Regions from separate parts of the Arthrobacter sp. Hb9-2 genome, predicted to be linked through region 2. Evidence: riboswitches for the same ligand, from Rfam matches in the RefSeq annotation. Region 2 holds a riboswitch; each other region holds the start of a gene.
What was found. A riboswitch is a leader RNA that binds a small molecule or an ion and turns the genes downstream of it on or off. The one in region 2 is predicted to bind S-adenosylmethionine.
Positions count from the first base shown of each region.

Region 1 (6,861 bases), on a different contig from region 2:
TTCCGGTGCGGTTGGCGCGGGACTGGACCAGCCAGGGCGGCGGGTTGTCCAGGATTTCACCCAGTTCAGCTTCGGTCATCCATTTTGGAAGGCCGTGGCGCTGGGCCATTTCCATCGGTACATCAAGGGCAATGGCCGCGTCGCGTCTGCTAATCATCACCATCCACGATACGCGAGCGGGCCAAATCGCCTGCAGCAGCGCTAGGAAGCGAGGGCAATCCCGGCCGCAGCAGCCGCAAAGCCGAGCACAAGGTTCGCCGCCACGTTCAACATGGCGGAGCCGAAGCGAGCCTCGGTCAACAACCGCACTGTTGCCGTTGTCCATGAACTGAAGGTGGTGAGCCCCCCGGCCAGCCCTGTTGCCAGTGCGGTCTGCCATTCCGGGGCGAGCTCCAGCTTTATGGTCATGGCGTGGGAGACGCCAATGATGAAGCACCCCGCCACGTTCACCAGCAAGGTGGCCCAGGGCCAGTGCAGCCGCGCCTTGTGCCACGGGACGTGCGCGGAATTCCCGGGGGAGCGGGCCGTACGGATGGACGCGTGATGCGCGAACCAGCTGTCCACACCGAAACGAAGAAGCGCTCCGGCGACGCCGAACAGGCCCACCAGGGCAGCAGCCATCACGCCCTGCGGCCCGGGCCGGCGTCATGGCGTACGGCCACCACCTTGCCGAACCGCCAACCCAGACCCGCCGCCGCCAGCCCCAGCAGCACTGACAACGCCAGGTAGGCTGCCCACGCCATGTGTTCGCCGGCGCGGGCCAACTGGTCCACAGAAAACACCAGGGCGGAGAAGGTGGTGAAGGACCCCAGCAAACCCGGCCCCAGCCCGGCCCGCAACCAGAAGGCCGTCTGCGGACGGGCTATCCAGACCGTGGTCAACGCTGCCAGGACGAAGCTGCCGCCAACGTTGATCACCAGCGTGGCCCAAGGGACCGCACCGGGAAGATCGGGAAAAGCCAGCCCAAGTCCATACCGCAGTTCAGTGCCGATGAGGCCTCCGGCGGCGACAGCGATCCAGGCGCGGCCCGCCGGCATGCCGGCAGGGTTCATTCAGCTGTCTCCCAGCAGGCAGCCCGGGTGGGGACGGTCGCTGTGCACCCACAGGGCGGACGTGATTTCGTCGGCCAGGTCGTAGTCCCTGGTCCTGCCCGAGTTCCTGATCCGCACCACCAGGGCGCCGCCGAACGGCTTGCGGCCCACAACCTCCACCTCGGCGTCGAGGTCTATCTCCTCGGCGGAAAGATAACGGAGCAAATCCGGGTTCTCATCGCTGATCCGGGTGATCCTGCCGGTGTGCCCCTGGTCCAGCGCACCCATCAGGTGGGCGCGCGGCATCAGCACTTTCCCGTCGGCAGTGGGAATGGGGTCACCGTGCGGATCCCGCTGCGGGTTCCCGAGTTTGGCCGCAACCCGCTCAATGAAGGTGTCCGAGACGGCGTGCTCCAGCAGCTCGGCTTCGTCATGGACCTCGTCCCAGCTGTAGCCCAGCTGCTGGACAAGGTAAGTCTCGATCAGGCGGTGGCGCCGCACCATGGAAAGGGCCAGCCGGACGCCGGCGTCCGTCAGCGTGATGGCGCTGTAGGGCTTATGGTCAACGAGGCCTTGGTCCTTCAGCTTGCGGACCATTTCCGAGACCGAGGAGTTGGCGACGCCAAGGCGCTGCGCAAGCTGGGAGGACGTGATGGCCTTGTCCTGCCATTCCGTGAAGGAGTAGATGACCTTGACGTAATCCTCAATGGAGGAGGAGGGCGCGCTGGTCTTCACAGCTCCAAGCCTACCCGTTGCCTGTTCTCCGTCATGCCTTGAAGGCCCGCCAGGTAAGCGTCAGGTACGGCAGTTCGAGCTCCTCTTCCAGGCTGTGGCCCAGGTGGTCGTGGAGGTACCAGTCCAGGTTGGCCAACACCTTGGCGCGGGTGCTTTCGCCGGCGCGCAGATAGTAGCTTCTGGACTTTGTGAGCTCCACCAGGTCCGTGGTGCTGACGCGGTCCTGCCAGTGGGTGACGTGGCCCTCAAGCCCCCGGAACTCTGGTCCCACGAGCGGCCGGAAGTCCGGCTTGTACACATCCCCTGCGTGCATGATCCGGGAGAGCCGGTGGACCCAGGGGACAGAGGTGTCCAACTGGTTCCAGATCAGGCCCAGCGTCCCGTGCGGGCGGAGGACGCGTGCCAGTTCGGTACTTGCGGCCAGGGCGTCGCACCAGTGCCATGCCTGGGCAACGCTTACGACGTCGAAAGCTGCGTCGGGCAGGCCCGTTGCCTCCGCGGTGGCGTGGATTGCCGTGGCAGCGGGATAGTGCGCCCGTAACTGCTCGAGCATGTCGGCAGAGGGGTCCACGGCCGTGACGGCCAGGGCCATGTCCAGCAGCAGTTCGGTGAACTTGCCGGTGCCGGCACCGGCATCGAGCGCCTCGCGGGCACCCGGGGGCACCAGCCAGCGGGCTGATTCTTCCGGGTAGCCCGGACGGACCTGCTGGTAGTCCCGGCCGCCGTCCTGGAAGCTTTGGCCGAGCTCCCGCCGCCGTCCGTGATCAAGCCTGGGGCCACCCCGTACCACGCGTGGCCTCCTTCGTCCGATGCCCTTGGGTATCCTTCGAATTTACCGCACCCGACGTTGAGGCAAGATCAATAAGCAGAGTCAGTGCCGGCAGCGGACGGCAACAGTGTTCAGTCGTCGATGCAGGGGGCGGCCCCGGCGGTCCCCGGAGTGTTCGGTGCCCAGTGCGGATACGTGCGCGCGTCGTTGGCGGGAACCCAGCGCCCCGCGTCGACGACGTAGTCCCACCCCAGGCCGTTTCGGCGCAGCGAGTCGATGCCGGCAAGGAGCCGTTCTGCATCCTCTAGGCGTGAGCCGACGCCGAAGCTGGCCCGGAGGGAACCGGAAGGAAGCCCGAGCCGCTTCAGCAGCGGGTGCGCGCAAAAGCGGCCGTCCCGCAGGCCTACGCCATGTTCCGCGGACAGGTAGGCGGCCACGAGACCGGCGTCGTAGCCTTCCACGGAGAAGTTGACCACGCCGATGGTGTCCGTATCCGGGTTGGTGTCCTTGAAGATCTGGTGCACGGTCACGCCGTCAATGTTCTGCAGGCCTTCCACCAGGAAGGAGCGGATGGCCGATTCGTGGGCGTGCCACTGTTCCTGGTCCAGGCCGGCGATCACCTGTGTGGCGCGGGCCAGCGTTGCTGCGCCAAGGACGTTGGGCGAGCCGCCCTCATGGCGGGCAGGGCCGGTGGCCCAGCTGACGCCGTCGAGCCTGGCTTCCTTGACGGCGCCGCCGCCTGCGAGGTGGGGCGTTCCGGCGTCCAGCCAGTCGGCGCGGCCCACCAGCACACCGGTACCGAACGGTGCGTAGAGCTTGTGGCCGGAGAAGGCGAGGTAGTCGACGCCGTCCGCGGCGATGTTTACGCGGCGGTGCGGCGCAAGCTGGGCCGCGTCAACCACAATCCGTGCGCCGTATTCGTGGGCGAGCGCGGCGAGGGCCCGAATGGGAAGAATTTCACCGGTGACGTTGGAGGCGCCGGTGACGGCGAGCAGGCTCACGCCGCCCTGCTCCAGCTCAGCGCGGACGGACTCGATGGTCCCGGCGATGGTGTCAGCGGCAACGATGCTCCGGTGGGGGACACCCTGCCACGGCAGCAGGTTCGCGTGGTGTTCGATGTCCAGGTACAGGACGTCGCCGTCCGGACGTCCGTCCGTCGCGGGCAGGCAACCGGCAAGCAGGTTGAGGGAATCGGTGGTGTTGCGGGTGAAAATCACCGAGTCGTCAGGGCGGCCGCCCACGAAGTCCCGAACAATGCTGCGTGCGTTCTCGTAAACGGACGTGCTGATCTGGGACGCGTAGCCGGCGCCGCGGTGGACGCTCGCGTAGAAGGGCAGGATCTCGTTGAGGTAGGCCGAGACTACGGAGAGGGCGGGAGCCGAGGCACCATAGTCGAGGTTTGCATAGCGGACGTGCCCGCCGGAGATGAGGGGCGCCTGGATTTCCGCACCTGTGACGGCAGCAAGGGGACGGCCGGCGACAGCGCGGCGGGCATCAAAGAGGGCAGCGGCTTCAGCCTGGATGGGCTGGGCGGCGGCGTTGGGGGAGACGGTGGCAGTTGTCACAGAGACCTCACTTCGAAAAGGACTCCCTGCTCCGGGAATCCGCGCTTGCCGCATCCGTTCCGGACCGGCCTGGTCGTCACCCGGGGCACCCCACCGCGGTTGGAGGGTTGCCGGCCAGCAAACCGGGGTTTCGCGCTGGCACTCGTGACCTGGTTAAGAGCGTAGGACATGGGGCAGGAAGGTTTGAAGCCGGCTCAAATGTTAAGCGCTTTGTTACGCCTGCCGAAAAGTGCTGCTTTGGCCGAAGAAACGACGGCGGGCGCCTCCTTTGGGAGCCGCCCGCCGCTGATTGTTCGGTGAAGGTGCCTAGAGGAGATCGTCCAGGTCAGGGTTCAACCTGCGGAGTACCTCGGAGTGCAGGATGGAGTTCGTGGCCAGCGCGTTGCCGCCAAACGGCCCGTCCTCCCCTTCCAGCGAGGTAAACCGGCCACCCGCTTCGACCACAATCGGCACGAGTGCCGCCATGTCGTAAAGGTTGAGTTCGGGTTCGCAAGCGATGTCCACCGCGCCCTCGGCCACCAGGCAGTAGGACCAGAAATCGCCGAAGGCCCGGGTCCGCCACACGTCCTCGGTGAGGCCCAGGAAGTTGTCCAGATTGCCACGCTCCTTCCACCCGCCCAGGCTGGAGTAGGACAACGAAGCGTCCGAAAGGTTGGCGACATTCGAGACGCGGAGCCGGGTGGCAGCAGCCAGCGACCGTCCCATGTAAGCGCCCATGCCCTTGGCCGCCCACCAGCGCTTGCCCAGGGCGGGAGCACTCACCACTCCAACAACGGGCTCGCCTTCATCCACCAGGGCGATCAGGGTGGCCCAGACGGGGACGCCGCGGACGAAGTTCTTGGTGCCGTCAATGGGGTCGATGATCCAGCGGCGGGACCCGTGGCCGGTGCTGCCGAACTCTTCACCGAGCACTGCATCACGCGGACGGGAGCGGGACAACTGGCCGCGGATGGCTTCTTCTGCCGCCTTGTCCGCGTCGGTGACCGGCGTCAGGTCAGGCTTGGTCTCCACCTGGAGGTCCTGGGCCTTGAAGCGGCTCATGGTCTGGTCATCCACGGAGTCTGCCAGGACGTGCGCCAGGCGCAGGTCATCGTTATAGCTTGAAGCGGGTTGGATCATGGTTCCAAACTACCGTCTGCGCGCGGTTCTGCTGGGAGATCGGCACCGTCAGTTGACGCTGCCCAGTTCCTTCGCCTCCTGCGCCTCCAGCCGCGGGTCGGTGCCCAGGAGGCGCCGCAGGGATGCCAGCCGGGCTTCTCCGGTGGCGCCGGCATGCCCGCCGCCCACCCAGGCGTCCAGCCCGCAGTTCACTGCCGTGGCGGTGTGTTTGCAGCCGCGTTCGCAGTCCTCGATGCCGGGGGAGAGGTCCGGGAAGGAGCGCAGGATCCGGTCCGGGTCCACGTGCGCCAGGCCGAAGGAACGGATGCCCGGGGTGTCGATGATCCAGCTGCCGGCGGGTGCGTCCGCCAGCCTCAGGGCCAGCGCCGACGACGACGTGTGGCGGCCCCGACCCGTCACCGCATTAACCCCGCCGGTGGCACGCTCCGCACCGGTCAGCGCGTTCACCATGGTCGACTTGCCAACGCCTGAATGCCCCAGCATGACTGTCACTTTTCCATCCAGATAGCCGCGGAGTTCCGCGACAGCCCCGCTGTCTAGGCGTGCGGACAGTCCGTCGTCCGAGCGGGCATCGATCCCAGATGCGGTGGAATCGGCCGTCCGGCTGATGATCACGGGGAAGTCGAGGTGGGTGTAATTGGACAACAGCTCCGCTGGATCCTTGACATCCGCCTTGGTGACCAACAGGATCGGCTCAATCCCGGCGTCGTACGCCGCCACCAGGGCGCGGTCGATGAAGCCCGTGCGGGGCTCGGGGTTGGCAGCCGCCACCACAACTACGAGCTGGTCCGCGTTGGCCACGACGGCGCGTTCCACGGGATCGGTGTCGTCCGCGCTGCGGCGCAGGAGGGTCTTGCGGTCCTGGATCTTGACCAACCGGGCCAGGGTGTCCGGTTCGCCGGAGACATCGCCTACGAGGGATACGAAATCACCCGCCACCACCGGGTTGCGGCGCAGCTCCCGCGCCCTCGCTGCAATGACTACGCGTTCGTTGCCGGAGTCCTCACCCACCACAGCCGTATACCTGCCGCGGTCAACGGTGATAATGCGTCCCGTGACGGCGTCGTCATGGCTGGGCCGGTCTTTGGTGCGAGGGCGCGAGCCCTTCTTGCTGGGGCGGATTCGGACATCCGATTCATCCCAGGAATCAGTGCTCCGCGCCACCGGTTGAACCTTCCGTGCCGGTGTTGGACGAGCCTGCCTGGGCAAGCATGCTTGCCCACAACCGGGGAAAGTCCGGCATAGTTTTGGCAGTCGTGGCGATGTCCTCCACCTGCACGCCCTCCACCGCCAGGCCCAGGATGGCTCCGGCAGTGGCCATGCGGTGGTCGGCGTAACTGTGGACGACGCCGGCGTGCAGCTTGGCGGGCCGGATCACCAGGCCGTCGCTGGTTTCCTCGGCATCTCCGCCAAGGCGGTTGATCTCGGTGACCAGTGCAGCCAGCCTGTCGGTTTCGTGCCCGCGCAGGTGGGCAATACCGCTGAGCCGGGAGGGGCCGCTGGCCAGGGCACATAACGCGGCGACCGTCGGCGCCAACTCACTTGTGTCCGCGAAATCCCCGCCCTTGATCTCCGCTCCGCCGGTTACGGTCAGGACGCCGTCGCGCAGGGTAACCTCTGCGCCCATCTCGGCAAGAATGCT
Region 1 covers NZ_JBNHGJ010000025.1:3,043-9,903, forward strand. Annotated here, with positions in the region: gene AC5RV1_RS14260 (hypothetical protein) at 1-157, opposite strand, end outside; gene AC5RV1_RS14265 (fluoride efflux transporter FluC) at 202-621, opposite strand; gene AC5RV1_RS14270 (fluoride efflux transporter FluC) at 621-1,052, opposite strand; gene AC5RV1_RS14275 (metal-dependent transcriptional regulator) at 1,053-1,766, opposite strand; gene AC5RV1_RS14280 (class I SAM-dependent methyltransferase) at 1,798-2,556, opposite strand; gene AC5RV1_RS14285 (aminotransferase class V-fold PLP-dependent enzyme) at 2,667-4,100, opposite strand; SAM riboswitch class IV at 4,137-4,250, opposite strand; gene hisN (histidinol-phosphatase) at 4,407-5,219, opposite strand; gene rsgA (ribosome small subunit-dependent GTPase A) at 5,268-6,383, opposite strand; gene aroA (3-phosphoshikimate 1-carboxyvinyltransferase) at 6,367-6,861, opposite strand, start outside.
Region 1: it holds a riboswitch for S-adenosylmethionine, as region 2 does, so the genes downstream of both, AC5RV1_RS14285 (aminotransferase class V-fold PLP-dependent enzyme) here and AC5RV1_RS08190 (cobalamin-independent methionine synthase II family protein) in region 2, are expected to answer to the same signal.

Region 2 (6,861 bases):
TCATGGCCTCAGGTACTCCTTCACAGCCGAAAGTTCCCGAAGTTTCCCCAGTCCCCGCCGCTGAAGCTGCTTTACGGCGCCGGCGCTCTTGCCCATGGCTTCAGCTGTCTGCTCCACGGTGAGTCCGGCAACGAGGCGAAGGGCCAGGGCCTCGCGCTGGTCCTGCGGCAACCCGTCCAGCAGGCCTATGACCTCAAGGGGTGAAATACGTTTGAGGGCGTCCGTCTCCGCGGAGCAATCTTCACGCTGGTCCAGTTCAGGCTCGAAGGGCAACCTGGCGGGGGTGCGGCTTTGGCGCCGGTGATCGTCCACCATCCGGGCGTGCGCGACGGAGAAGATAAAAGTCCGGAGGCCCGCGGCGCCACCATGGATGGTGTCGAGCCGTGGCAGGACGGAGAGGAACACTTCCTGCATGGCCGCCTCCGGGTCCTCGACTCCCCGGGCGGCGAGATAGCCCAGGACTTGTGATGCATAGGTCCGGTAGACAAGGCTGAAGACGGACGCACCGGCGGCTTGGTCCCGCAGGGTTCCGTCTGTGAGTGCATCTGTCACGGACGTCGTGCTTTCAGTCAAAAAGGGGTTCCGGACGGAAGAGGCCGAATCCAATGAGGAATGCCTTTTCCCCGCATCACTTTACCCCTCAGTAACTACTGCCCCGAGCCAGCCACGCAAAGCGCTGCGGCCAGTTGCCGCAACTGCCTTTGGCACCGGGAAGTGAAAGAGCCGGCCTGGAACGTGATGGGGGACACGTTCCAGGCCGGCGCTACATAGGGGTAATCGTCAGGGCCGCCCAAAGGGTTACGCGGTTTCAAAAGTTTTTTTGCAGAACTTTCGGAGCTGGTGGCGAGGAGTCGGAGACGCGGAATCAGCGCGGCGCAACGGCCAGTTGGCGCGGTCCCCTGGCATGGGTGAAGGCGTACACTTTGACTGGAATCCGCGGCCCGCAATCGGGCTTGGCTTCAACGGTTGCGGCCCTGTGGACAGCCGCAGGAACGGGCCGGGCAACAGCGCCGGACGAGGAAAGATCGGTGACCAGCCCGGTCCCGGCGCACTCGCGTACTGCTGCGATCCCGGCGGCCACTGCGCGCTTGTCCTCAAACGCCTGGGAAACAGCCATGATTGTGCCGTCGGCTGCCAGCAGGCGGAACCTGAACAGCGAGTCCGCGTCGACAAACACTTCGAACTTTCCGGCCATAGCGAATCCTTCCGTCTACGGGGATCCTGCTGGCGACGTCTTTGGCCGGGTCGTCCGGACGCATCGCTGCGTTCTCTCCGAGGGGTTTGTGTGGAACCGTGTGGTGATCAGTTCACCTGGTGTTAAAGAGTCTGCGGCCGCCGCCGGACACCTCACAAGACCGGCCGGGTTAACCCTGTGTAAATTGCAGCCCACGCCCCTTCCGCGGCGAAAGCCAACGGCGGGCCACCCTTTATGGGTGGCCCGCCGCCGTCGTAATTGCTGACGCGTCAGTCGTTGATGAGGTCGTTCACCACAATGGTCTGGTCCCGGTCCGGTCCGACACCGATGGCGGAGAAGCGCGTCCCGGACAGTTTCTCCAGGGCCAGCACATAGTTGCGTGCGTTCTCCGGCAGGTCCGCCAGGGTCCGCGCACCCGTGATGTCCTCTGTCCAGCCCTCGAAGTATTCGAAGATTGGCACTGCGTGGTGGAACTCGGTCTGCGTCATGGGCATTTCGTCGTGGCGCACGCCATCGACGTCATAGGCAACGCACACGGGGATCTGCTCGATGCCGGTGAGCACGTCCAGCTTGGTGACGAAGTAGTCCGTGAAGCCGTTGACGCGTGAGGCGTGGCGGGCCAGGACGGCGTCGTACCATCCGCAGCGGCGCGGCCGGCCGGTGTTGACGCCGAATTCACCGCCGGTTTTCTGCAGGTAGACGCCCATCTCGTCGAAAAGCTCCGTGGGAAACGGGCCGGCGCCAACGCGTGTGGTGTACGCCTTGATAATGCCGATGGAGCGGGAGATGCGGGTTGGCCCGATGCCCGACCCCACGGAGGCTCCGCCGGCCGTGGGGTTGGAGGAGGTGACGAACGGGTAGGTTCCGTGGTCCACGTCCAGGAAAGTCGCCTGGCCGCCTTCCATCAGGACCACCTTGCCCTCGTCCAGGGCAGAGTTGAGGACCAGGGTGCTGTCGATGACCAGCGGGCGGAGCCGGTCGGCGAAGGACAGGAAGTACTCCACGATCTCATCCACGAGCACGCCGCGGCGGTTGTAGACCTTGACCAGGAGTTCATTCTTCTGGCGCAGCGAACCTTCCACCTTCTGGCGGAGGATTGACTCGTCAAACACGTCCTGGACCCGGATGCCCAGGCGGGCCACCTTGTCCATGTAGGCGGGGCCGATGCCACGGCCCGTGGTCCCGATGGCGCGGCTGCCAAGGAAGCGCTCCGTCACTTTGTCCAGCACCTGGTGGTAGGGAGCAACAAGGTGTGCGTTCGCAGAGACGCGAAGCTTTGAAGTGTCGGCGCCGCGGGCCTGGAGGCCTTCGATCTCCTGGAACAGCGCCTCGAGGTTAACAACGCAGCCGTTGCCGATGATGGGTACCGCGTTGGGGCTGAGGATGCCTGCCGGAAGCAGCTTGAGTTCGTATTTTTCACCGCCTACGACGACGGTGTGCCCGGCGTTGTTGCCGCCGTTGGGCTTGACGACGTAGTCAACGCGGCCGCCCAGCAGGTCGGTCGCCTTGCCTTTTCCTTCGTCGCCCCACTGGGCTCCTACGATCACAATTGCTGGCATGGGATCCTCCCCCATTCGTTCGGGCTGCCCGTGCCATGCCACAACGTGGCGGCCTGGTGCAGCGCCGTTCATGAGAATGCCCCGAATAAACCGGCCTTCGCTGGTCCGCGGGCGGCACAGCGACGCAAGAGTTCCGGGGCTCTTACCACCCAAGTTTAGCCGATGAGGGACTTTGTCCACTCGTTGGGCCGCCGCGGTCCTTCTTGCAGGGTAAAGGACTCCTGCGCGGCAAAGGACCGCGGCGGGCTGTCAGCGGTGACGCTACTCGTCGTCAGCTTCCTCGCCGGGGCGGGAGGTCTGGGTGGCGAGGCTGTCCCAGAAGGAGGTGTCGGCGTCGGCAATTGATCCATCAGCGATTGCTGCGGCGGTTGCGGTGAGGGTGGTGACCGTTTGCTTGATCAGGTATCCGTTGCTTCGGAGCCCCAGGGCGTAGCCGTCCAGATAGTGGTCGGACATGCCACGCATCTCAAACAGCAGCGTAGCGATCCCGTATTCCACGGCAATGCCGTTGCGGCTGATCGTTTCGGCGCTGCCGCCGACGTACTTGCCGAGGTGGCCCCAACCGGTGGAGTCGACGTTATCGAAGACGACGGCGCCCAACTGCTTGGACTTTTCAACAACTGCGGGATCGGCGTTCGGCGTGGTGGGGTACAGGATGGACCCGGAAACCAGCTTGCCGTCGCGTTCGCTGCGGGTGCCTTGGTGGTGCAGATCGATCATGTAATCGATCCGGTACTTGCGCATCACGTTATTGTGCAGCGCCTGCGTTTCCGGCTGGACCTTGGCTACGTGGTCGCGGTTGAGGTCCACTTCTTCGGCGTTGTACCGCGTCATGTTGCGGTCACCCTTGGCCAGGTAGTCGTCCAGCGGGAAGTTCACGTCCCCCATGGCGCCGTCCGCATTAAGCATGGGAACGATCAGGATGTTCGCGCCGCCGAGAATGTCTGCGGACTTGCCGGTGCCCAGGTGCTTGACGAATTCCAGCGCGCCCTCGGTGGTGAGCTGCTCGTTGCCGTGCTGCTGCGTCAGGTAAAGGATGGTGGGCTTGGCCGGGTCCGACATGTACTTGACCAGGTGTATGTCCCGGCCCTTCACGGTCTGGCCGATGACCTCCAGCTCCATGGCGCCCTGGCGGGCGTCCTGGTCCTTGAGGAAGGAGACCATCTGCTCGTAGGTGGCAAGCTTCGATGTGGTGATTTGGCCGTTGCCGTCATAGTTGGGGCCTTCGCCCACGGCCATCGCCGGTGCCGGCGCGGCTACTGCTGCCAGTGCCAGGGCTCCGGAAACTGCCAGGGTCCTGAAGGTTGCCAGGGTTTTTCTCACGGTGCGGTACCTCTTTCGAGTGCATTAGGTGCGTCCAGCCCGCCATGTCCCCCATCGCGAGCTGTGACAAAAGACAACCAACCTCGACAAAGGCTGTCAATGAGGTGACACCAATCTGCAGCCAGTTATTACGTTCTGAAAGCTCCGGCTCTCGTGTCCCCGCCGACACAATCCGAAAGCGGATTTGCTCCCGGGCGTACCGGTGCATTTAAGTGAGAGTGCCCATCCGGAGCGGCCGAGAGACCTGGATCGATGACGCCGCAGCAACCCCACAGAGTGCAGGTACGTCCTGCCTGCGAAGGTGCTACTGCCAGGACCGATGGAAAGGAAATCCAGCATGTCCCTGAACACAGACCACATCCGCGTCACCCACGCCGGATCGTTGCCGCGTACCCCTGAGCTGATCGCCGCCAACGCCGCCCGCGAAGAGAACCCTTCCGATGTCGGGGGCTTCAACGAACTCCTTACCGCTTCCGTGGTGGACCTGGTCCAGCGCCAGCAGGGCCTCGGCATCGACATCCCCAACGACGGCGAATACGGGCACGCGATGTCCGCCGCTGTGGACTATGGCGCATGGTGGTCCTATTCCTTCGCACGCATGGGCGGGCTGGAACTGGACAACGACGCCAAGTGGGCGGTTGAACCGAAGGAATCCACCCCGGGCAACGTACAGCTCACCGGCTTCATCCATCGCCGCGACCGCACCCACTTTGCAGAGGCCTACAACGATCCCACCAGCGGCATCTTCACCGGTGGCCCCAAGCCCTTCCCCAAGGTCACTGGACCGCTCGTCTACACGGGCCAGGACGCCGTCGCCTCCGACATTGCAAACCTGAAAGCAGGCCTGGCCGCCGCCGGTCTGAAGGAAGGGTTTGTTGCCGCACTCTCCCCCGGGAGCGCCTCACGCATCACCAACGAGTACTACGCCACGGAGGAGGAATACATCTACGCCTGCGCCGACGCGCTCCGTGAAGAGTACAAGGCCATCATCGACGCCGGCCTGATCCTCCAGATCGACGATCCCTCCATCGCCGAGAACTGGGACCAGATCAGCCCCGAGCCGAGTGTGGCCGACTACCTGAAGTTCACCCAAATCCGCGTGGAAGCCCTGAACTACGCCCTCCGCGGCCTTCCCGAGGAGCAGGTCCGGTTCCACCTCTGCTGGGGCTCCTGGCACGGCCCGCACACCACCGACCTTCCCCTTGCGGACCTGGTGGACACGATGCTGCAGATCAACGCCGGGGGCTACTCCTTCGAGGCTGCCAACGTCCGCCACGAGCACGAGTGGCGGGTTTGGGAGGAGACCAAGCTCCCCGAGGGCAAGGTCATCATCCCGGGTATCGTCTCGCACGCCACCAATGTGGTGGAGCACCCGGACCTGGTGGCAGACAGGATCGTACGGTTCGCAGACGTTGTGGGCCGGGAGAACGTCATCGCCTCCACCGACTGCGGCCTGGGCGGCAGGGTCCACCCGCAGATCGCCTTCACGAAGCTGGAAGCCTTGGGCGAGGGTGCGAGCCGGGCCACCAAGCGGCTCTGGTAGCCCGGAACAGAAAACGCAAACCGCCGGTTCCGTGCCCCGCTTGGATTGGGTGCGCGGGACCGGCGTTTCGTTTCGCAGGGCTTGCTAAACTGGTAAAGGCCGACCAGGAATCGGTCCGCCCCATTTCAACCACTTCGGATCTGCTGCGCCATTGTGCGCCCATTTTCGCGGTGGCAGCAACACCAATCCCCGCAGGAGACCCAGCACTACATGACAGCCCTGGCACCCGAATCTTTCCATGATCAGCTTCTGAACCGCCGCTACGAACCGAATGTTGCAGCCGTCAACGAACTGTGCGATTCCCTGCAGGGGACCAAGCCGGGCACCATCGTGCCCTACGTGGACCCCATGCACGACGTCGACGAGTGCCGCATCATCAGCCTGTACTCGAACATCGGCGAGGCCGACCCGTCCGGATTCATCACCGCCGGCGACCACGACGCCGCCACCCGGATGCTGGGGATCCAGTGGAAGCTGGGGCTGCGGCCGGAGTTCGTTATGCCGTGGAACGTCCATCCCTGGCACGTCGCCGGGGAGGCCAACGGGAAGTTCACGCCGGACCAGATTTCCGCGGGCCTCAAGCCGCTGCTGAAGTTCCTGGCATTGGTTCCGCGTGCCTCGGTGATCGTGGCCCACGGCACGGAGGCCAACCGCCTGGCGAACCTGCTGCTGAAGACGGAGGTGCCGCTGCTCTGGCGTCGCGGACTGAAGACCTACAAGGTGCGCTCCCTCAGCGGCCGCGCGTTCGCCGGCTCGCCCGCCCGCCAGGAGGAGTACCTCGAGGACATGCGCGTGGCCTACGCCGACGCGATGGCGCGGACGGGCCTGCAGAAAGCCAGCTAATCCCCTCAAACCTGTGAGTTTTGTCCAGATATGCAGGCCAAAACAGCGTTTTGAGCTGCGTATCTGGACAAAAACTCCTGCACGTACGACGACGGCCGGTCACCTTTCCAAAGAAGGTGACCGGCCGTCGTCGTTCTTTACCGCAATGCGTATTACTCGCCTTCGATGGCTGCTTTCGCCGTGGGGTCCGAGTCGTTCAGGAACTTCTCGATCCGTTCCGGCTCCTCCGCCTCGCCAATCGCCGCAGCAGCCCGCCCCAGCGAGTACAGCGCCCGCAGGAAGCCGCGGTTGGGCTCATGCTCCCACGGGATCGGGCCGACGCCGCGCCAGCCGTTGCGCCGCAGCGAGTCCAGCCCACGGTGGTAGCCCACGCGTGAGTAAGCGTAGGAATCGATGGT
Region 2 covers NZ_JBNHGJ010000010.1:82,209-89,069, reverse strand. Annotated here, with positions in the region: gene AC5RV1_RS08210 (RNA polymerase sigma factor) at 1-552, opposite strand; gene AC5RV1_RS08215 (hypothetical protein) at 1-4, opposite strand, end outside; gene AC5RV1_RS08205 (YegP family protein) at 866-1,195, opposite strand; gene AC5RV1_RS08200 (adenylosuccinate synthase) at 1,465-2,754, opposite strand; gene AC5RV1_RS08195 (M14 family zinc carboxypeptidase) at 3,016-4,077, opposite strand; SAM riboswitch class I at 4,297-4,403, shown strand; gene AC5RV1_RS08190 (cobalamin-independent methionine synthase II family protein) at 4,415-5,620, shown strand; gene AC5RV1_RS08185 (uracil-DNA glycosylase family protein) at 5,831-6,463, shown strand; gene AC5RV1_RS08180 (DUF3151 domain-containing protein) at 6,616-6,861, opposite strand, start outside.

Region 3 (6,861 bases), on a different contig from region 2:
CCAGCAGCCGTTTGCCCGCCCCGGCGAACTGGAGCGCGGGCACCGTCAGTTCAGCCGTCGGGTGCGGCAGCCCCACAGAGACCACGGCGCCGCCACGCGTCACGTGCTCGAGGCACGATGCGATGACCCGGGCTGACCCCACAGCTTCGATGGCGGTGTCCACGCCGTCACCGGAGGCCTCCTGGATCAGGCGGGGAGCCTCGTCCGGTGTCCCCACGGCGGTTGCCCCGCACTTCCGGGCGAGGCCGTGCTTGCCGGCGTTCGGATCGATGGCAATCACGGAGGAGGCACCAGCGAGCGCCGCGGCCATGACGGCCGAAAGCCCCACGGCGCCGAGTCCGAAGACAGCGACGGACTGGCCTTGCTGGACGGCCGCCGTGTTGAGGACAGCTCCCATCCCGGTGAGCACGGCGCAACCGAACATTGCCGCAACAGTGTCGGGGACGTCGTCGTCGATGACCACCACCGATTCCCTGGCCACCACCGCGTAATCGGCGAAGGCCGAAACCCCGAGATGGTGGTTAATGCGCTCCCCTGCGGGCGTCCGCAGCAGGGCCTCACCATGCAGCAAGTCCCCCGACCCGTTGACTTCCGCTGCGCGGTGGCAGAGAGCCGGACGGCCCGCCCGGCACGCCCGGCAGTCTCCACAGCTGGGGACGAAGACGAGGACCACATGGTCCCCGGGGGAAACGTCCGTAACACCTTCACCCACCGCGGCAACCCGCCCAACAGCCTCATGTCCCAGTGCCATGGGAAGGGGCCTGACGCGGGAGCCGTCCACCACGGACAGGTCCGAGTGGCACAGGCTCGAGTAGGTGATGGTGATGCCCAACTCACCTGCGCGGGGTTCCGGCCGGTCAAGCTCCTCGACCCGAAGGGGATGCGCTTCGGTGTAGCTGGTGCCGGACGGGACGGTGGAGTAAAGGACGGCTGCTTTCATGGGAGATCCTGACTTCGTCGAAGGCAATGACGCCCAACTGCCCGGGCCTGCGGGGTCGCGGGTCCGGGCAGTTGGTGCTTTTTGGCTCTGGTGGTGACAGTGACTATTTCTTGCCGGAAGCGAGCAAGTCCGCGGTGCCCTGGGCGTCGGCTGCGTCCACGTCGTGGAGCGAGATGCCGCGGGTCTCCTTGAGGAAGAACACGGCGATGGCGGTCACGATGCAGGCTCCCAGCAGGTACAGCGCCACCGGAGTGGAGGACTTGAAGCTATTGAGCAGCGACGTGGCGATGATCGGTGCCAGTGAACCGGCGACGATGGAGGTCACCTGATAGCCCAGGGAAACGCCGGAGTACCGCATCCGGGTGGGGAACATCTCGGCCATGATGGACGGCTGGCCCGCGTACATCAGCGCGTGGAACAGCAGGCCGATGGTGATGGCGGCCAGGATGACGATGTCGTTGCCGGTGTCCATCATGGGAAAGGCGAAGAAGCCCCAGGTGCCACCGAGGATGGCGCCTGCCATGTAGACCGGCCGCCGGCCGAATGCGTCCGACATCTTGCCGACGAGCGGGACGGCGCAGAAGTGGATGAAGTGCGCCACGAGCAGGAGCAGGAGGATGCGGGAGGTGTCGGTCTGGACGACGATCTTCAGGTAGGTGATGGAGAACGTCACCACCAGGTAGTACAGGATGTTCTCGGCAAAACGCAGGCCCATGGCGGTAAAGACACCGCGCGGGTAGCGGCGGAAGACTTCGGCAACACCGTAGCCCTTCTTCTCCACCGTGACTTCCTTGCGGGCTTCAATGAAGATCGGTGCATCCTGGACTTTGGTGCGGATGTAGTAGCCAACGATCACGATGACGGCGGAGAGCCAGAAGGCGACTCGCCAGCCCCAGCCGAGGAATGCTTCCTGGGAGAGCGTGGCCGAAAGGGTGAACAACACGCCGGTGGCCAGGAGGTTGCCCATCGGTACCGCCGACTGTGGCCAGCTGGACCAGAACCCGCGGGACTTGTTGGGGCTGTGCTCGGCAACCAGCAGCACGGCGCCGCCCCATTCACCGCCGACGGCGAAGCCCTGCACGAAGCGCAGGAACACCAGGAGGGCCGGAGCCCAGTAGCCGATCTGGGCGAAGGTAGGCAGGCAGCCCATCAGGAAGGTGGCTACGCCCACCAGGATGATGCTCAGCTGCAGCAACTGCTTGCGGCCGAACTTGTCGCCGAAGTGGCCAAAGACGATGCCGCCGATGGGGCGGGCCACGAAGCCTACGGCGTAGGTGACGAAGGCGGCGATGATGCCGTCCAGTTCGGTCCCTGAATTGGGGAAGAACATTTTGCCGAACACCAGGGTGGCGGCGGAGGCATAGAGGAAAAACTCGTACCACTCAACAACGGTGCCGGCCATGGAGGCCGTAACGACTTTCTTCAGGCCTGAGGCCTTAACGTCGGTTTCCTCTGGCCGCCGTGCGGCGGAGCTTTCCGTACTCATTTATGAACTCCTTCGGCGTCGTCTTCGACACCACTGGGACAGGCTGTGGCGGATACACGTGATTTTGGCCACGAACCGCCGGGTCCCATTGAGTATGGTCTGCCTCCACGCCCAGCTCAACGGCGAATCATGCAGAGCCCATCTGCATTTATGCACATATTCTGGCTTTTGGTTGTGGCGTTATGCCGAAAGGTGTTGCCGGAGCTGCGATCCCAGCTGGCCGATCTCGGTGAGGAACCCGTCGTGCCCGATAGGCGCCTCGATGAGGTGGACGTCCACCTTTCCGGGAAGCGCCCGCGCCAGCTCCCGTGACTGGGACGGAAAGTAGAGCCGGTCCGAGTCCACGGCGGCGACAAAAAAGCGCGCACTGACACTGGACAGGGTCTGGGCGAGCGACCCCCGTCCCCGGCAGATGTCGTGGCTCATCAGCGCCTCTGTGATCGCGATGTAGCTGTTGGCGTCGAAGCGCTGGACCAGTTTGGTGCCCTGATGATCCAGGTAGCTCTCCACCTGGTAGCGCCCGCGGGCTGCCAGCTGCTCGCCCTGAAGCGGCGATTCGGGCGCCTGCGGCGCGCGTCCGAACCGTCCGTCCAGCTCCACCGGGGAGCGGTAGGTGATGTGGGCGATGCGCCGGGCCAGGGCCAGGCCTTCCTCGGGAGCGGGTCCGTTGTAGTAGTCACCGCCGTTGAAGTTGGCGTCCTGCCGGATGGCGAGGGTCTGCGCCTGGGCAAAGGCGATCTGCTCGGCGGTACTCGCGGCGCCCACGGCAATCACAGCACAGCGCCGCACCCGCTCCGGATACGTGACAGCCCATTCCAGCGCCCGCGCCCCGCCCATTGAGCCGCCCAGCACGGCAAACCAGCTCTCGATCCCCAACTGGTCGGCCAGCCGGGCCTCCGCCACAGTGCTGTCCCGCAGGGTCACCAGCGGAAAACGCGAGCCCCAGGGCGTTCCGTCCGGAGCAAGCGACGACGGCCCCGTGGACCCATAGCAGCCGCCCACTATGTTGATGGACACCACGAAAAAACGGTTGGTGTCCACCGGCGCGCCCGGCCCGGCGAGTTGTTCCCACCAGCCGGGTTCTTCTGTGTCGCCGCGGGTTACGTGGGTGCTGCCGGTCAGAGCGTGTTCAATGAGGACGGCGTTGCTGCCGTCCTCATTGAGTGTGCCCCAGGTTTCGTAGGCCAGGGTGACGTCCGGCAGGTATCCGCCGGCTTCCAGCTTCAGTCCCCCGATGGAGGCATAGCGGACAATCCCGTGTTCGGGGACGGTGGTACGGGTGACGGTAACCGTCATGGCAAGACCTCTTCTACGCGCTTGCCCGCCGTCGAATGACCGGCAGGCCAGGTCTTCACCCGGGGCACCCCACCGCGGAAGGAGGGTTGCCGGCCAGCAAGCCGGGGCTGTCACTGGCACTCATGACCTGGTTCGAGTGTACGAAACAGGCCCTGCCTGCCGCCAAGAGTGTGACTGGTTGTGACTTCCCCGGCCCGCCGCCGCGCTGGTGCCCTGGGTACGGCTAGGCGCCAGTGGCCTCCTTGGCCGCCCGGAAGCCAGCCTGGAGGTCCGCCAGGATGTCATCGATGTGCTCGATCCCCACTGACAGCCGCACCAGGCCGGGATTCACGCCGGCAACCACCTGCTGCTCCGGCGAGAGCTGGCTGTGGGTGGTCGACGCCGGATGGATCACCAGGGAACGGACGTCACCGATGTTTGCCACATGGGAGTGCAGCTCCAAGGCGTCCACAAAGCGCTTGCCCGCCTCCGCGCCGCCAGCGAGGTTGAACGACACGATCGCGCCGGTACCCTTGGGTCCGTACTTGCGTCCGCGCTCGTACCAGGGGCTGGACGGCAGCCCGGCGTAGGCGACGGATTCGACGTCGTCACGCGATTCCAGCCATTGGGCAACGTCCAAGGCATTGGCGACGTGACGTTCCACCCTCAGGCTCAGCGTCTCCAGTCCCTGGGCGATCAGGAAGGCGTTGAAGGGCGACACTGCCGAGCCAAGGTCGCGCAGCAGCTGCACCCGGGCTTTCAAAATGTAGGACAGGTTGGCACCCAGGGCACCGTCGGCGCCGAGGTCGCGGGCATACACCAACCCGTTGTAGGTGGGGTCCGGGGTGTTGAAGCCGGGGAATTTCGCAGGGTCCTTGCCGAAGTCGAATTTTCCGGAGTCCACGATGACGCCGGCGATGGCGGAACCATGGCCACCCAGGTATTTGGTGGCTGAGTGCACCACAACGTCCGCACCCCATTCCAGCGGGCGGATCAGGTATGGGGTGGACAGGGTGTTGTCCACAATCAGGGGCACTCCGGCCTCGTGCGCAACCTGGGACACCCCCTCGATGTCCAGGACGTCCTGCCGCGGATTGGAGACAACCTCGCCGAAGAACAGCTTGGTGTTGGGCTGCACTGCAGCGCGCCACTGGTCCAGGTTGTCCGGGTCCGCCACAAACGTGACGGAGATGCCAAACTTCTTAAGGGTGTGGGCGAAGAGGTTGTAGGTGCCGCCGTAAAGGCTCGGACTGGCCACGATGTGGTCCCCCGACTCGGCAATATTCAGCACCGCAAAAGTTTCAGCGGCCTGGCCGGAACTGAGCAGCAGGGCTCCCAGGCCGCCTTCAAGGCTGGCGATCCGCTGTTCCACGGCTTCCTGCGTGGGATTGCCGATCCTGGTATAGATGGGCGCCAGCTCGGCAAGCGCGAAACGGTTCGCGGCGCTTTCAGCGCTGGGGAAAACAAAGGACGTGGTTTGGTAAATGGGGAGGGCACGGGCACCCGTGGCAGCGTCCGGCTCTTGTCCTGCGTGGATCTGGCGGGTTTCGAAAGACCATCCGTTGGACATTTAAGGCTCCTTTGACATGGGCCCGGCATGCTCGAAGCACCGCGGGCCGCGCTTGCCATCCGGCCATTGCCGGACAGCCAGGTCCTCACCCGGGGCACCCCACCGCGGATGGAGGGTTGCCGGCCAGCGAGCCGGGGCTTGGCGCTGGCGCTCATAACCTGGGCCCAGTCTAGGAACTCCACGTGCCCGCCGCCACGAGTGTGACCGGGTGTGACTTCCCGCCCTGTTGCTGGACGACACTTCCTGACGGGGTGGAGCCAGGAGGCGCCACATGTTGATTTCCCAAGGTTCCGCAGAAGATGCGCAGGATTGAGCGAAGGTTGACCGTTTGCCGCCAATCCCCCGTTAGATTTGAGCCGGGAACACGTCACCTCGCCTTTCTTCTTCCACACCAAAGGACCACATTCAGTTGCCCCAATTCTCTCGCCTGGCACGTCGCACCGTCCTGCTCTCCGCCGTCGCCCTCTGCTCAGGCGCGGTGGCAGCCGGTCCCTGGCTGGCGTCCGCAGCGCACGCCGCTCCTTCCGCTGCTGCGGGTGAAAGTGGCCGCTACCTTGTCCAATTCGCTCCGGGCAAGGACGTCGCGGCGGAGGTGACGGCCCTCCGCGCCCAGGGAATTGGCGTCAACAGAACTTTTACCAAGGCAGTGAAGGGCGCTGCTATCGAAGCCAGCCCGGGGCAGGCTGCCGCCCTGCTCCGCTCGGGCCGGGCCGCAACGGTGGAGCCGGACCACGCTGTCACAGTATCCGAGGTGCAGCGCAACGCGCCGTGGGGCCTCGACCGGATCGATCAACAGGCACTGCCGCTCTCCGGCTCGTACACACCTGCCGCCTCCGGCCAGGGTGTCAACGTATACGTTGTGGACACCGGGATCCTCGCTTCTCATACCGATTTCGGCGGCCGGGTCAGCGCTGGATGGACAGCAAAGGCTGACGGCCTGGGATCAAGCGACTGCAACGGCCACGGCACGCACGTGGCAGGAATCATCGGCGGCGCCGTCCATGGCGTGGCCAAATCCGCCACCCTTATTCCGGTGCGGGCACTCGAATGTGATGGCTCCGGCGTCTACTCGGACATCATCGCAGGGCTCGACTGGGTTGCCGGTCAGCACCGACCTGGCACCCCGGCCGTAGTCAACCTGAGTATCGGCGGACCCACCAGCAGCGTGCTCGATGCAGCAGTCCAGGCCATCATCACCAACGGCCTTCCGGCCATTGTTTCAGCCGGGAACAACGCCGTTGACGCTTGCACGGCTTCTCCAGCCCGTACGCCCTCCGCCGTCACAGTAGCGGCAAGTGATTCCTTCGACAGGCAGGCCTCCTTCTCAAATTTCGGCAAATGCGTGGACCTCTACGCGCCGGGTGTAGGCATCCGCTCCGCCTGGCACACTTCCACGACGGCCACGGCGTCACTCGGTGGAACGTCCATGGCTACTCCGCACGTGGCTGGTGCTGCCGCCCTCCTCTTATCCGGCAATCCTCTTTTAACACCCACGCAAGTGACCGATCGGCTCGTCTCGTCCGCGATCGGAGGAATCATTGCAGGAACTGGAAGTGGAACGCCGAACCGTCTGCTGCACACCGCATCAGC
Region 3 covers NZ_JBNHGJ010000009.1:45,766-52,626, reverse strand. Annotated here, with positions in the region: gene AC5RV1_RS07395 (zinc-binding dehydrogenase) at 1-940, opposite strand, end outside; gene AC5RV1_RS07390 (MFS transporter) at 1,044-2,426, opposite strand; gene metX (homoserine O-acetyltransferase MetX) at 2,607-3,722, opposite strand; SAM riboswitch class IV at 3,735-3,850, opposite strand; gene AC5RV1_RS07380 (bifunctional o-acetylhomoserine/o-acetylserine sulfhydrylase) at 3,946-5,271, opposite strand; SAM riboswitch class IV at 5,315-5,430, opposite strand; gene AC5RV1_RS07375 (S8 family serine peptidase) at 5,681-6,861, shown strand, end outside.
Region 3: it holds a riboswitch for S-adenosylmethionine, as region 2 does, so the genes downstream of both, metX (homoserine O-acetyltransferase MetX) here and AC5RV1_RS08190 (cobalamin-independent methionine synthase II family protein) in region 2, are expected to answer to the same signal.